2 regions of the Cobetia sp. BMC6 genome follow, and region 1 is predicted to be linked to the other one. Evidence: predicted binding sites of a transcription regulator. Region 1 holds the regulator's gene; the other holds the start of a gene.
What was found. The regulator FNR, encoded in region 1, switches genes on or off when oxygen is low (the NO sensors DNR and NnrR bind a similar motif). The targets are predictions, from matches to a motif close to TTGATNTANATCAA.

Region 1 (7,685 bases):
CCTGAGCGAGGTGCTGGAAGCGGCCCGCATGCCGATGATGATCTCGCTGGGCGGGCTCGCCTGCTGTGCGCTCGGCATGCTGCTGATGCTCCTCAATGTGATGCGCACCCTGGCTGTCCACAAGAGCGAACGGCAAGCCGCTCATGAGCGCCAGCTCCCGAAGTCCGGCTCGCGGAAGACATCATCACAGCCTGCCATACACCCTGCATTACCCTCTGCCACGCCCCCTGCCACATCCTCGGGAGGGCACTACGCATGAGACATGTCCTGCTCGAACGACACGCCGGCCTGATGACGGCACTATGCCTGCTCACCATGAGCCTCGGCGCCCTCGCCCAGCTGGTGCCGCTTGGAGCTCACCCCAGTCTCGCCAGCGCGCCCGAAGACCTCAAACCGCTGAGCGCCCTGGCGCTGGAGGGTCAGCGCATCTATCAACGCGAGGGCTGTCAGCAGTGCCACACACGCATGGTGCGCTATCTACCGGGCGACACGGCGCGCCACGGCGATGCGACGACCACCCGGGCACGCTTCTACGACCGCCCTTCGCTGTGGGGCGTCGAGCGCTGGGGGACGGATTTGAGCCAGCTGCCTGCGCAGCATGACGATGCCTGGCAGCGCCTGCATCTGCATGACCCGCGCAGTCAGGTGCCGGGTTCGGCGATGCCTGCCTACCCGTGGCTGTTCGAGCGGGCGTTGAGCGGCGAAGGTATCGCGGCACGCATGCGAGCCCTGCAAGGCCTGGGCGTACCCTACGCGGAAGACGAGATTCTCGCCGCCCCCAATGACGTGCGTGGCACTGCCGAAATCACGGCTCTGCTCGCCTACCTGCAGCAGGCCGCCCCTGCGAGCGACACCGCCAGCCGTAGCCCATGACAGCCCCCCTCAGGAGACACGACATGAATCTGCTGGAGACAACTGGCCTCCCCCTGTTCTGGAATCTCTGGGTGCTGGCCCTCACGCTGGGCAGCCTGGTGTTGTTCGCCATGCTGGCGCTGGGCAGTCTTTCGCGCGCTGACAGCGACGAGCGCGAAGGCGATGGCCCCATGCAGGAACATCGCATCAACGGCATACGTCAGCCTGACACACCAGCGCCACGTGCCTGGGGCATTCTGGCACTGGCGACGCTGGCCGCCGCGCTGATCCTGCTGCTCGGCGCAGCTGGCTGAGCCCAGATGGCCAGCGACGGATGACCAGCGACTGATGCCTGAGTGCTGGTCACTGCATACTGACTCGCGCCTTCGGCTGAGGCAGGTCGTCGCGGTATGGTCACGCGGGGTCAACCAGGCCTAAAGTTCACACACCTTGCAACGCCCATGGGTTGGGCAGGATAATGAATTAACAAAATCTAATATTATGGCGTCACGGAATGCGCTGCCTCGGCCGATGAGCGCTCAGACTCTGTCCGCTCGATACACTGCGGCTCAGCAGTGCAGCGGCGGGCGACAAGGCCCCGCCCCACCGTTCGTTGCGCCCGAAAGACCCCTCCCGCTGCCCTACCCCAGGGGTAGCGGTGACATTCCTCAGGAGAGTCACCATGACGGCCAATGCACAGGCATCACACCGCTTGCGCGCCCATGAAGCCCGCTGCCAGACATGTTCGCTGAGTTCACTGTGCCTGCCACTGGCACTGAACATGGAAGATATCGACCAGTTTGACGCCATCATCCGCCGTCGCGCGCCACTCAGAAAAGGGGAAGTCCTCTTCACCCAGGGCGATGCCTTCGATTGCGTCTTCACGGTGCGCTCCGGAAGCCTCAAGCAGATCACCAATGAAAACAGCGGTACGGAGCAGCTGACCGGCTTCTACCTGCCCAGCGAGCTGGCCGGACTCGATGCCATCGACAGCAATTGCTATCCCGGCACCGCGGTGGCGCTGGAGACCACCACCGTCTGCGAGATTCCCTTCGACCGACTCAATGCGCTCTCGGAGCAGATGCCTGAGCTGAGAACCCAGCTGTTCAAGAGCCTGAGCAAGGAATTGCACGAAGATCGCCGCATGATGATGCTGCTGTCACGCAAGACAGCCGATGAGCGGCTGGCGAGCTTCCTGGTCAACCTGTCACAGCGCTTCCGTCGCCGAGGCTATTCGCCATACAGCTTCCGCCTCTCGATGGCACGCGCCGATATCGGCAACTATCTGGGACTGGCCGTCGAAACCATCAGCCGCATCCTGACCCGCTTCCAGACCCAGGGGCTGGTCGACATTCGTGCCCGCGAGGTGCATATCCTGCATCTGGATGGCCTGATCGAGCTGGCCGAGGGCGAGTGTCAGGGCGGTCGCTGATGACGCCTGCTGACAGCACATCACGCGGTGCGACACTGCGCTGATCTACCGCAGGACGCCATGTCGGTCCCACACAAGGCAGAAGCCCGCCACGCAATGGGCGTGGCGGGCTTCTGCTTTCTGACAGGCCAGTCGTCAGTCATCGAAACAGTTCGACAACCCAGACAGCCCTGACGACAGAGCGTGTCTCGGCCGCTCAAGCCCCGCTGGCAATCAGCGGTTCTCGAGGCGGTTATAGTCCAGCAGGCCCGCTTCGACAGGGCGATCAGCATAGTTGACGCGCAGCACGCTGTCGGAGAACTGCCAGAAGCGCGGATCAGTCCGGCGCACTCCGATATCGGCCTGCAGGGCGCGGTAGTCCTCTTCGGTCTCGAGTGCCGCCACCCGCTCTGCCAGCCCCGTCAGAGTGTCAGGCGTCAATCGCCAGAAGGCATTCGGGTAATCGCCCGCCACGCCCCGCAAGACATCGAGAGTGTCTTCCTCAGGACGGCGGTTTTCCTCCTCATCGAACAGACTGGTGATGTTGGCGTGGGCGGAATTGCGCAGCACGCTGTAAAGGCGTGGCGAGTCATCAGTGCCATCCTCCAGCGCGACGATCGTCACCTCCGGCATCAGGCTGGCCGAGACTCCCTGCACCGCAGCGAGGGCCTGCAGCTCATGTCGCACATGCTCATCCTCGACATTGCTCAGACTGCGCTCATGCCCGAGTTCCGGCGCGAGGCGCTCCTGCATGCGCCGCATCAGGCCAAGGCGGGCCTGGTCCGGCGACGAGAGCTCCTGCGGTGTCCAGACAATGTCACTGGGCGCATCGAACTGCGGCGGTTTCTTGAACAGCAGCCCCCCAAGCCCCGGGCTCACGTCGCGATACCAGCTATCATGCACCGCCTGGCGCTCGCCCGCCGGCAACAGCACCAACAGGTTGTTCTCGCCCTCCATGCGCAGGAAGTCCATGTACAGGCGAGTGACCAGCTGATGCCCGAGATTGCCGTAGACATCGAAGCCGGCGACCAGCAGGTAGTGGATACGCTCCAGCATCGGGTAATCGATGATCCAGCCCGTCTTGGGTACGCCACCGACCAGCCCCTTCATTACCGCCGCATTGTCGAAGTGACGATAGATGGTCAGGGCCGCGTTGGGGTTGCGCCCCTGCCCGGGGCCGTCGGCCCAGCCGCTGCCGTCCCACATCACTCGCGTATCCAGGCGCAGGTCACCATCGCGATAGGCCTGGGACATCAGACGCTGTTTGGCCTTGAGATAGGCGGTCTGCTTGCTCTCGAACTTGACCCAGGAGCTGATAGGCAACGCGTTGCTGCTTTGCTCGGCGGGCAAACTGAGGTTCTTTCCTTCCTCGGCCAGGGTGCGCTCCACTTCCGGGTGACTGAACATCTTCGGATCAGTGAAACCGACCCAGAAGTGATCATTGATCACATCCACCGCGACCTGCCCGCGACAGACCGGCCCCTTGATGAAGCCCATGATGGTGTTCTGCGACTCATCCAGCATGAAGCGATAGCGTGACTCGGCCGGAATGGCCTCGAAGGTCAGGAAAGGATTCGAGGCCGTCTTGAGGTCGTAATCCGGCAGGTCATTCACGGGGTAATCCGGCGTCAGGAACAGCGCCTGCCAACGTTTGAAGCGAGCATCATTGAGTGCATAGGGCAGATGATTCTTGGCCAGGATCGTCGCGCGCTCCTGCCACAGACGGTAATAGACCCGCGGCCGCCCGGCGTCATCGTGGGGCATGCTCGCGCGTTCATCGCCGGTATAGGAGGCGTAGGGTGGGTCGTAGGGACGGCGCGTGGAGATGCGCTTGATCGGCTCGCCCGGCGGGGTGCTGGAACGCACCAGCTTGAAGAAGATCGGCCGTCCATCCGCGCCCTTGATGCCCGGGAAATACACATGGCTCAGGAAGAGATGCTCGTAGATATAGCGATTCATCAGGCGCTGCTTGAGGCTGTCGCCATTGAAGAAGCGCTCGGCCTGCTCGATGTGCGGCAACAGCGCCTGGGGCAGCGGCGCCGGCCCCGTCATCGCACCACCCTTGGCCAGCCAGTTCACCAGCGTGCGGTGCTCTTCATCACTGACCTGTGGCAGGGCGTAGGGCATACCCCAGTCAGGGTGGTCTTCGGCGAACTTGTCGTAGCCCTCGACGGGGGCACACACCTGACTGCGATTGAGCGACAGGTCGAAACGGTCTTCCGGCAGCCGGCCATCTTCCGTCACCGGCAGCGGCGCCTTGCGCTTCTGGCTGAGCGCACGGAACAGCACACTGCCCTCCAGATTGGCAGCCGGAGAGTCGAAGCGCTCATTGAGCACCGGCGAGAAGTCCATGCTGCGCCACTGCTCAGTGGTGTCCGCGTCCTCGAACATGCGCGTCAGATTGGCCGCCAGCAAGCGCGTGCCATCGTAGACCGGCTCCGGATTCATGCCGCGATCGATCCCGGCGGCCGATGACATCTTGAGCTGACAGGGAGCGTCGTAGCAGCCATGACAGACCACGCAGCGCGTCTCAATCACCGGCTTTACCTCATCCTCCCACTGACGCCCGGCAAGGCTGTCGTGAGACACCACCCGCTCACGCGGTGACGCGGGGCCGAAACGCTCATCGAGCTGATGAATCGCGACGGCACTGCAGCCCCCCAACAATAGAACGAGCACGATGCTCCAGCGCCAGCGCGGTATGCGCCACAGGCGTCGAAGTAGGTCCGGCATGGGGAACTCCAGCAAGAGGAAGGGATATCGGCAATCGGGCAGATGATGGCGAAAGCGTACCATAAGCATGCTCACTAATTCGGCAAGACTGCCTTTCCAAGCATAGTGAACAATGATGCCAGATTTTTTTGGCGCTACCGCATCCAACTTTATTTTGACGGCGTATGACGTCATGACCCGCCTGAACGAGCTGTCTGACGCAGCGGGTGCCACGATGTTCCTGATCCATAATTCAAAAAATACGGGCCCTGCCCGATAGGAAGCCATCATGACCATGAAGAAGACCGTTACTGCTGCCACCTTCGCCGCCGCTGCCGCCGCGCTGTTCTCCACTGCCGCTCTGACCTCGTTGCCGGTGCACGCCGGTGACAATGCCGTGAAATGCTCCGGCATCAACTCCTGCAAGGGCACCTCCGAATGCGCGACCGCCAACAGCGCCTGCAAGGGCCACAACGCCTGCAAGGGCCAGGGCTGGTCGTACACTGCCAGCGCTGAATCCTGTGTCGGCGAAGGTGGTACTGTCGTCGAGGGTTGATCCTCAGACGCCTCTGGCGAATTACCGACGGGAGGACGGCACACCGTCCTCCCGTTCCTGATTCTGGCTCTGATTCTGTTTCTGTCTGAGAGCCTTGGCGAGTGTCTTTCAGCCCTCCTGACTCGCCATCTGCCTCGCCCTTTTCCGCGCCCTCTGCCTTCGCTCAGAAGAGGACTCACACATGACGACAGCGGTCACCACTCGCCTGCCCACACCCGCCAGCGCCGGCATCGGTCAGGGGCTGGGCCTGCGCCCCGAGTACTACCACGAGATTCTGACGACGCTGCCGGATATCGACTGGTTCGAAGCCATCAGCGAGAACTACATGGGACACGGCGCCAGCGAATCCGGCGGCATGAGGGGAGGCGGATTGAGCGCCGGTGGCAAGCCACTTCATCATCTCGAGCGAGTCCGCGAGCACTACCCCATCGCCTTGCATGGCGTCTCGCTATCCATCGGCGGCAGCCATCCTGTCGACAGCCGTTACCTGCGCGAACTGCGCGCCTTGTGCGAGCGCATCGAACCGCTGTGGGTCTCCGACCACCTGTGCTGGACGCGTACCGGCGCGCATCAGTTCCATGACCTGCTGCCGCTGCCCTACACCGATGCCACCATCGACCACCTGGCCGAGCGCATCGATCAGGTCCAGAACGCGCTCGGCCGTCAGTTATTGCTGGAAAATGTCTCCAGCTACCTGACCTGGCGCCCTGACGAGATGAGCGAGTGGGAGTTCCTGGCCGAGGTCAGCCGCCGTGCCGACTGCCTGATCCTGCTCGACCTGAACAACATCATCGTCTCGAGCCACAATCATGGCTTCGATCCGCTGACCTATCTGGACGCCATGCCGGCAGAGCGCGTCTGGCAGCACCATCTGGCCGGGCATGTCCGGCAGGAAGTCTCCGGCGGCGAGCTGTGCATCGACACCCATGACCAGCCCGTCCCGGACGCCGTATGGACACTATATGATGCCGCGCGGGAGCGCTTCGGCGATGTCGCCACCATGATCGAGCGCGACGACAACTTCCCGCCGTGGTCAGAATTGATGCAGGAGTATGCCGAGCTGCGCCGACGCAGTGGTCGTCCGCTGGCGGATGCCGCGCACACGGACCAGACGGCAGACCACGGAGGGCTGCGCGCATGACGCAAGCGAGCCCCGCAGGCGGAGCTGATCGCAGTGCCTTGGCGCAGCTGCAGGAGACCACGGGCGCCTACCTCGCGACACCTGGCCCTGGCACCCGCAACGCGGCGGCCGAGTCCGTCATCAGTGATCAGCTTGCCAGCGCCGAGGAGCGCCTCGGCATCTACGCGATGGCCTATCGGCTGCGGCTCTTCGAGGTCTTCGGCGGGGATTTCGAGGCCGTGCACACCCTGATCGGCGATGACGCCTTCGGGCTGCTGTGTCGTGACTACCTCGCGGCCCACCCGCCGAGTCATTATTCGATTCGCTGGGCAGGCCAGCATTTCCCGGCCTTCGTCGAGGCGCGCGAACCCGAGCGTTCCCTGGTGACCGAGATGGCCGCCTTCGAGTGGGCATTGGGGCTGGCGCTGGATGTGGTGGACAGCACCCCGCTGAGTGTCGAGACCCTGCAGACACTGGCCCCCGAGGAGTGGCCAGAGCTGGCCCTGGCGGCGCATCCTTCCCTCAAGCATTTCTCGTTCCACTTCGATACGCCGGCCATCTGGAAGGCCATCGACAACGATGAGCCGCCACGCGCGCCGGTCGAGTCCGACACGCCCACGCCCTGGATCGTCTGGCGCCAGCCCACCGCTGGCGCGCCCGAGGTGCACTATCGCTCTCTCGATGCACTGGAAGACCTGGCTCTCGGCGCCATCCTCGCGGCCGGAGACAAGGGCCTGAGCTTCGGCCGGCTCGGTGAGCTGCTGACGCCGCAGGTGGGGGCAGAGCAAGCCCCGGGCGTGGCGATCAACCTGCTGGTGCAGTGGCTCGCCGCCGGTCTGCTGATCAGGCCCTGACGCCAGACATCCGTGTGCCCGACGCCACGCCGGACATGACAGCCAGCGGCGAAAGCCGGACAATACACGCCGACCCTCATTGCGATGGTCGGCTTTCGTCTTCCTGCTGCCGTGATGCCCATGCCCTCTTCTCCTTATGCTCCGCACTCCGACGCGCCGACGGCGCCTCAGACACCTGCG
Region 2 (7,685 bases), on a different contig from region 1:
CATCCGGGTGCGTGACAGCGGTCAGCGCCGTCGCGTGATGGGCTACTACCGGCTGGATGTCATCATCGGCATGGCGCTGGCCGGCTTGATCAACATGGCGATGCTGGTGCTGGCCGCCAAGGTCTTCCACGGCAACGGCGAGACCGGCGTGGCCTCCATCACCGAGAGCTACAAGTTGCTGTCGCCGCTGATGGGGCAGGATGCGGCGAGCCTCATCTTCGGCTTCACGCTGCTGCTGGCGGGGCTGTCCTCGTCCATCGTCGGCACCCTGTCCGGTCAGGTGGTGATGCAGGGCTTCGTCAACTTCCGCATTCCGATGTGGCTGCGCCGCGTGATCACCATGGCACCGGCCATCGCCATCATCCTGATGGAGCTGCCGGAGCAGCAGGTGCTGGTCGCAAGCCAGGTGGTACTCAGCTTCGGGATTCCCTTCGCGCTGGTGCCGCTGTTGATGTTCACCGCCAACCGCCGTCTGATGGGAGACCTGGTCAATCGTCACTGGGTGACGGCCATCGGGGTGCTGGTCGCGGCGATCATCATTCTGCTCAATGGCTATGTGCTGGTCGGCGAGCTGATGTAGGCTCCATGCTTTATGCCCCAGTTCCTATGCCCTTGTGAGATGTAAAAGCCCTGCCGGTGGCAGGCCCTCGCAACGCCCCGCTGTGCGCCTCATTCGTGAGCGCCCCGGCGGGGCGTTGCGCGTTGTGGGGCGGCAGGGGGCGCGCTCGCGCCAGACACGGCAGGCAGGGAGTGGCTGGCCAGCAGAATCGCCTGTACCCGGCTGGCGACCCCCAGCTTGTGCAGGATGGCGGAGACATGCGACTTGATGGTGGTTTCCGCCACGCCCAGCTGCCAGGCGATCATCTTGTTGGATTCGCCCAGTACCATGCGCTCCAGCACGCCGCGCTGCTTGGTGGTGAGGGTCTGCCAGCGCTGCGCGAATTCCGCCTCGCTGAGGCTCGGCGCAAGTTGAGGGGCTGGCGGTGGCACTGGTGCTGAGGCTGATGAGGGTGAGGAAGCCGCCTGGCTCGCCAGCGCCGGACGCGGGGCGGCGCGCATCAGGCGGGCGGGCACATAAACCTCACCGGCCAGCATGCGCGCGAGCGCCTCGCGCAATACCTCCGCCGAGCTCGACTTGGAGAGATAGCCCACCGCGCCGAGTGCCAAGGCTTCCAGCACCGTCTCGCGCGCCTCGTGGGCGGAGAGAATCGCCACCGGTAGCCAGTCTGCCTCCTGGCGCAAGCGCGTCAGGCCTTCCAGGCCGTGGCTGTCGGGCAGGTCGAGATCCAGCAGCAGCAGGTCGAGGCTATCGGCATGCGCGTCGATGAGGCTGAGCGTCTCGGCGAGACTGGCGGCCTGCAGCAGCTCGTAGGGTGGTGCCGGGGTGTCAGCGACGCTCAGACTCAGGGTACGACTGATGGCATCACGGAACAGCGGATGGTCATCCGCGATCAACAGACGGTACATGGAGGCTCCTGGCCGGTGGCGGGCGATATCCTGAGCATAACGTCATGGCGTGGTGTCGTGCCTTGCGGCCTTCGCGGTATGGCGGCGTTCGTTTCTCCTTCCTTTTCTCCTCCCAAGGGATGAGACGGTCTCCGCCCATGGGGGCATGTCGCGATTGGCGTCGGTGGTCAAGACTGTGAGAGTCGCCTGATCAAGTACCGCTTGATGGATCGGGCAGCGGGTCAGCGCCAACGGCGCCACTGCAGAAGGGCCAACCCAGGCGTTTCGCTGACACGACAACGACTTTTCAGCAACGACAACGACTTTTCAGTAACGACAACGACTGCGCAGCAACGACAACAACAGGCCGTCGATCACGAGCGCCACTCGTGAATCCGGCCAACAGGAGTTCGCCATGATCTACGCCTCCCCGGGCAGCGCCGATGCGCTGGTCACGTTCAAGGATATCTACGGCAACTATATCGGCGGTCGCTTCGTCGAGCCGGTGAAGGGTGAGTACTTCGACAATGTCAGCCCCGTGACGGGCGAGGCCTTCTGCCGTATCCCGCGTTCGAGTGCGGAGGATATCGACCTCGCGCTGGACGCCGCCCACAAGGCAGCCGCTGCCTGGGGCAAGACCTCGGTGCAGGAGCGCTCCAACATCCTGCTCAAGATCGCGGATCGCATCGAGCAGAACCTCGAGATGCTGGCCGTCGCCGAGACCTGGGACAACGGCAAGGCGGTGCGCGAGACGCTGAACGCCGATATTCCGCTGGCGGCGGACCACTTCCGTTACTTCGCCGGTTGCCTGCGCTCCCAGGAAGGCACCGCGGCGGACATCGATGCCAATACCGTCTCCTATCACTTCCATGAGCCGCTGGGCGTGGTCGGTCAGATCATCCCGTGGAACTTCCCGATCCTGATGGCGGCCTGGAAGCTCGGCCCGGCGCTGGCGGCCGGCAACTGCGTGGTGCTCAAGCCGGCGGAACAGACCCCGGCCTCGATTCTGGTGCTCGCGGAGCTGGTCGGTGACCTGCTGCCGGCGGGCGTGCTCAATATCGTCAACGGCTACGGGGCCGAGGCCGGTCAGGCGCTGGCCACCAGCAAGCGCATCGCCAAGATCGCCTTCACCGGCTCCACCCCCGTGGGCTCGCACATTCTCAAGTGCGCCGCGGACAACATCATTCCCTCCACGGTGGAGCTGGGCGGCAAGTCCCCCAACATCTACTTCGCCGACATCATGAATGCCGAGCCCGAGTTCATCGACAAGGCCGCCGAAGGCCTGGTGCTGGCGTTCTTCAATCAGGGCGAGGTGTGCACCTGCCCGTCGCGTGCCCTGATCCAGGAAAGCATCTACGACGACTTCATGGCCCGGGTGATGGAGCGCGTGAAGACCATCAAGCGCGGCAACCCGCTGGACACCGACGTACAGGTCGGCGCCCAGGCCTCCCGCGAGCAGTTCGACAAGATCATGTCCTACATGGATGTCGCCCGTGAGGAAGGCGCCGAGGTGCTCACCGGCGGCAGCAGCGAGCAGCTGGAGAACGAGCTGGCCAACGGCTATTACATCCAGCCGACCCTGCTAAAGGGCAACAACTCGATGCGTGTCTTCCAGGAGGAGATCTTCGGGCCGGTGGTGGCCGTCACCACCTTCCGTGACGAGGCCGAGGCGCTGGCCATCGCCAATGACACCGAATTCGGTCTCGGCGCCGGTGTCTGGAGCCGCGACATGAACGTCGCCTTCCGCATGGGGCGCGGCATCCAGGCCGGTCGCGTGTGGACCAACTGCTACCACCAGTATCCCGCCCATGCCGCCTTCGGTGGCTACAAGAAATCCGGTGTCGGTCGCGAGACCCACAAGATGGCACTGGAGCACTACCAGCAGACCAAGAACCTGCTGGTCAGCTACGACATCAATCCGCTCGGCTTCTTCTAGGCCTGTCTGGCAGCGCCACCGCGACCGGTGGTGCTGCACGACTCCCGCGATTCTTGCTTGAGAAAATGACATCGATGCCCGCGCCAGATCCGATTGCTTGATCTGGCGCAGGGCAGGGAGCGCTGCGTCCGGTTTCAATGGAGAGGCAAGCTTTGCACTGGCTCGGGCGCTGGCGCATGCAGGCGCAAGCCCACACTCTCCGCCGCAACTCTGCTGGTTCGTCTGTCTTGAATGTCCGTCTTTCTTGAATGTTCGTCAGTCTTCAATGGATGAGGAGTACGTCATGGATAACAGCATGAAAGCCGCCGTGGTACGTGAATTCGGTGCACCGCTGGTGATCGAGGAGGTCGCGGTACCGCGACCGGGACGTGGCGAGATTCTGGTCGAGGTCGCCGCCTCCGGGGTCTGTCATACCGACCTGCACGCCGCGCATGGCGACTGGCCGGTGAAACCCAATCCGCCGTTCATTCCCGGCCATGAAGGCGTCGGCACCATCGCGGCGGTGGGCGAGGGCGTCACCCACGTCAAGGAAGGCGATCGTGTCGGGGTGCCCTGGCTCTACTCGGCCTGCGGCCACTGCGAGCATTGCCTGGGCGGCTGGGAGACGCTGTGCGAGAGCCAGCAGAATACCGGCTACTCGGTGAATGGCGGCTTTGCCCAGTTCACGCTGGCGGACGCAGGCTACGTCGGCCGCCTGCCGGACAGCGTGGGCTTCGTGGAGATCGCGCCGGTGCTGTGCGCCGGGGTCACGGTCTACAAGGGACTCAAGATGACCGACACCCGCCCCGGCCAGTGGGTGGTGATCTCGGGCATCGGCGGGCTGGGACATATGGCGGTGCAGTATGCACGCGCCATGGGCCTGAACGTGGCGGCGGTGGATGTGGATGATGCCAAGCTGGAACTGGCCCGCCGTCTGGGCGCGACCGTGACCGTCAATGCCATGAAGGAAGACCCGGCGAGCGTCATCAAGCGCGAGATCGGTGGTGCACATGGCGCGCTGGTGACGGCGGTGTCGCCCAAGGCCTTCGATCAGGCCCAGAACATGCTGCGCCGTGGCGGCACCCTGGTGCTCAACGGCCTGCCGCCGGGCGATTTCCCGCTGCCGATCTTCTCCACCGTGCTCAATGGCATCACGGTGCGTGGCTCCATCGTCGGCACGCGTCAGGACCTGCAGGAGGCGCTGGACTTCGCCGCGGAAGGCAAGGTCGCTGCCACCGTGCAGACCGGCAGGCTCGAGGACATCAACGACATCTTCGGACGCATGATCGACGGCAAGATCGAGGGGCGCATCGTGCTCGACATGAAGGCCTGAGGCGTTCGCTGGCCTGAATCCTCACCACCGACGCCAGGCCTGCTGGAAACGGCAGGCTGCCAGACACGACAACGCCAGCCCGTGGGCTGGCGTTGTCGTGTCTGGCATGGCCGTGCGCGTTGACTCTCACGCGGCACTGCAAAGAGCTCTCTCTGACGAGCTCAGGCTTCTGCTTACACCGTGCCGAATTTCTCGTTCTCGCCCATGTCCGGGGTGTGGTCCTTGTCGAGGTTGGCACGCGCCACCTCGTAGAGCTGATAGGCCTTGCTCTCCTTGGCCTTCCAGTGCTCGCCGGATTGCACCGAGATCTCCAGCAGGGTGACGTCGGGGTCATCCTTGCCTTCCGGGAACCAGGCGGCCACGAACGGATTCCAGAACTTGTCGATCAGGCCCTGATCACGGTGCAGATTGGCATGACCGCTCAGCGACACGTAGACGCCATCATCCTGATCGGAAAAGCTCAGGCAGACCTCGCTGTCCTTCCTGGCCTCGAACACCTTCTCGGCACTGGCGCGGGTGAAGAACCACAGGGTGCCGTCGTAGTCATCCTGCACCAGATGCATCGGGCGGGCGTGGGGCATGCCATCGCCTTGCGTCACCAACATGCCGACCTTCACATCCTTGATCAGCTTCCAGATCTTCTGCTTGTGCTCCGGGCTCGACATCGTGTGTCACTCCTTTGCGTCATGCGAATGAAAATCCGGCTGGCTAGCCGTTGCACAAGACCTTGGAGCGACACCCCACAACTTCAAGGGATGATGGTGAAGCTTTCGCTTGATGAGTCAGCACTTGATCAATCGGCGCTTGATTCAGGCGCCGAGGTGACTCACTGCGCTGCCGGTGCCTGCCAGGCGTCGCTGCCCCACAGCGGCACGCTGCTCAGCGCATGCTTGAAGCTGCCGCTGGTTTCCTTGGTGCTGTAGGCGATATAGAGCAGGCTCTGGGAGTCGCGATCCAGGATACGGCGAATCTTGAGGCTCTTGAGCAGCACGCTCTTGGACTTGCGATAGACCTCCTCGCCACTCTTGGAGGTGTCGATGTCGGCGATCATCTCCGCGGTGATCGGGCCGGTCTGGCGGCAGGCGATGCTCATGTCGGAGGGATCGGAGAAGTCGAGGTCCGCCTCGATGTTGCTCAGGTGGCAGGTCACGCCCGGCACCTTGGGGTCGATCAGGCTCTCGATCTTGATGTCCTTGGTGGTGAACAGGCCCAGTGAGACGTCCCCGACCTCGTTGTCATCACAGCCGGCCAGCAGCAGGCCTGAGGCGATCACACCCAGCAGGGCAGCACGAGAGGAAAGGCGGCGCAGTCGAGTCATGGGGTCTTCCTTGAGTCAGTGGGTAAGGCGAAGGCGGCAAGGCGATGATAGCGTGTCAGGTCATGAACGGGCGTCAATCATTGTCGAAGGCTGCCAGATTCAGCGTATGCGAGTTGCCCAGCCACATGACGCCCTGGGTGTGATCGAAGCGGTCGTCGCCGGTGCCGACGTGCACGAAGATGTCCAGCGAGCCGCGATTGAGCGCCAGCCACGGGACGATGCGGCCGAATTCTTCCGGGGCAAATGACAGCTGGCAGCTCCACAGTGGGTGCGGGCCCACCTGCTTCTCGTGGAAGCGACCGACCCGCAGCGGAAACTGCCGTTCGGCCTGGTCCGCCAGCTCGCGAGCGGCGGCCAGGCCCTGCTCATCGGTGTAGTAGAGATGTGCATGGTAGTAGCTGATGCGGCTTGTCATGGAGTCGCTCATGGCGTTGTCTCGATCGTTCTCATGGGGCATTCCAGTACTCGGCCTCAAGGGCCGTACCGAGAGTTTTCAAAGGCTGGCGGCAATGGTCGTCAGGGTGTGATGGGCCTTGCGGCCCTCAGCCCCAGGCCTTGTAGATCAGCTGCACGCCCACCAGCGCCATCGCGATGATGATCAGGCGAAAGAACAGCTTCTCATTGACGCGGGATTGCAGCCACAGGCCGCTTCTGACGCCTGCCCAGGCCACCGGTACCAGCAGCAGCGAGGTGGAAAGGCTGGTGAGGTTGATCTCGCCCAGCGCCACGTAGGGGCCCAGTTTCATCAGGTTCATGCCAGCGAAGATGATCACCGTGGTGGCGATGAAGGTCTCCTTGGGGTGCTGGCGCGGAATCATGTACAGGTTGTAGGGCGGGGCGCCGGCGTGGGCGAAGAAGCTGGTGAAGCCGGCAGTGGCCCCGGCAGGAATGGCCAGCCAGCGTGGTAGCGGTTTCCTGGCTGTCGGCTTGAACAGCATATAGGCGGCGAACAGCAGCGAGATGACGCCCAGCAGGCCGCGAATCATGTTCTCGTCCAGCTCATCGAACAGTACCACCCCCACCGCGATGCCGATGGCGGCGCTGGGCAGGATGATGCGCACCTCCGGCCACAGCTGCTTGCCCCACCAGGCGCGGGAGCTAAGGAAGTCCATCACCAGCAACAACGGCAGCAGGATACCGGCGGCTTCCAGCGGCCCGATGGCCAGCGCCATCAGCGGCACCGAGAGCGAGCCGAAGCCACCGGCGAAGCCGCCCTTGGAGATACCGGTCAGGTAGGTCGAGAAGATGATCGCGCTCCAGGCCAGCGCAGAGTAATCGGGCAGTGTCAGCAGGGCATCGAGAGAATCGGTCACGGGCATCTCATGTCGAGAGGGCGGGCAAGGTGAGTCGTGAAGGCCCATTGTTGAACAATTCTGCCCGCGCTTCACCCCGACACGCTGCAATGATGTCTTTCCCTTGACGCACCAATGCGCTAAAAGGCGCATGTCGCACAGTGTTTTCTTTCGAGACATTGAGCGAATAGCCTGATCTGGTGGGCATGTCGCAGTGCCTGTCGCTCGTTGGTCGAACAATCTCTGAGGTGGCGATGTCACGCGCTCCATTTGAAATCAGCGGTACCCGCATCGCGCCGGGAACGCGGGCCCAGGTCGATGTGCCTGTCGCCAAGCTCTACACCCATGCGCCGCTGCACATCCCCGTCGAGGTGGTGCATG

Region 2: the regulator FNR is predicted to act here: its motif matches at 3,480-3,493, upstream of adhP (alcohol dehydrogenase AdhP).

The regions. Positions count from the first base shown of each region.
Region 1 covers NZ_JAKUMF010000005.1:124,019-131,703, reverse strand. Annotated here, with positions in the region: gene MKZ40_RS11470 (cbb3-type cytochrome c oxidase subunit I) at 1-259, shown strand, start outside; gene MKZ40_RS11465 (cbb3-type cytochrome c oxidase subunit II) at 256-873, shown strand; gene MKZ40_RS11460 (hypothetical protein) at 897-1,166, shown strand; gene fnr (fumarate/nitrate reduction transcriptional regulator Fnr) at 1,535-2,284, shown strand; gene MKZ40_RS11450 (fatty acid cis/trans isomerase) at 2,498-4,996, opposite strand; gene MKZ40_RS11445 (hypothetical protein) at 5,265-5,531, shown strand; gene MKZ40_RS11440 (DUF692 domain-containing protein) at 5,713-6,672, shown strand; gene MKZ40_RS11435 (DNA-binding domain-containing protein) at 6,669-7,505, shown strand; gene MKZ40_RS11430 (pseudouridine synthase) at 7,626-7,685, shown strand, end outside.
Region 2 covers NZ_JAKUMF010000008.1:121,495-129,179, forward strand. Annotated here, with positions in the region: gene MKZ40_RS13950 (Nramp family divalent metal transporter) at 1-580, shown strand, start outside; gene MKZ40_RS13955 (response regulator transcription factor) at 670-1,467, opposite strand; gene MKZ40_RS13960 (aldehyde dehydrogenase family protein) at 1,862-3,382, shown strand; gene adhP (alcohol dehydrogenase AdhP) at 3,666-4,694, shown strand; gene MKZ40_RS13970 (pyridoxamine 5'-phosphate oxidase family protein) at 4,868-5,359, opposite strand; gene MKZ40_RS13975 (CreA family protein) at 5,521-6,012, opposite strand; gene MKZ40_RS13980 (DOPA 4,5-dioxygenase family protein) at 6,086-6,439, opposite strand; gene MKZ40_RS13985 (sulfite exporter TauE/SafE family protein) at 6,555-7,325, opposite strand; gene MKZ40_RS13990 (succinylglutamate desuccinylase/aspartoacylase family protein) at 7,559-7,685, shown strand, end outside.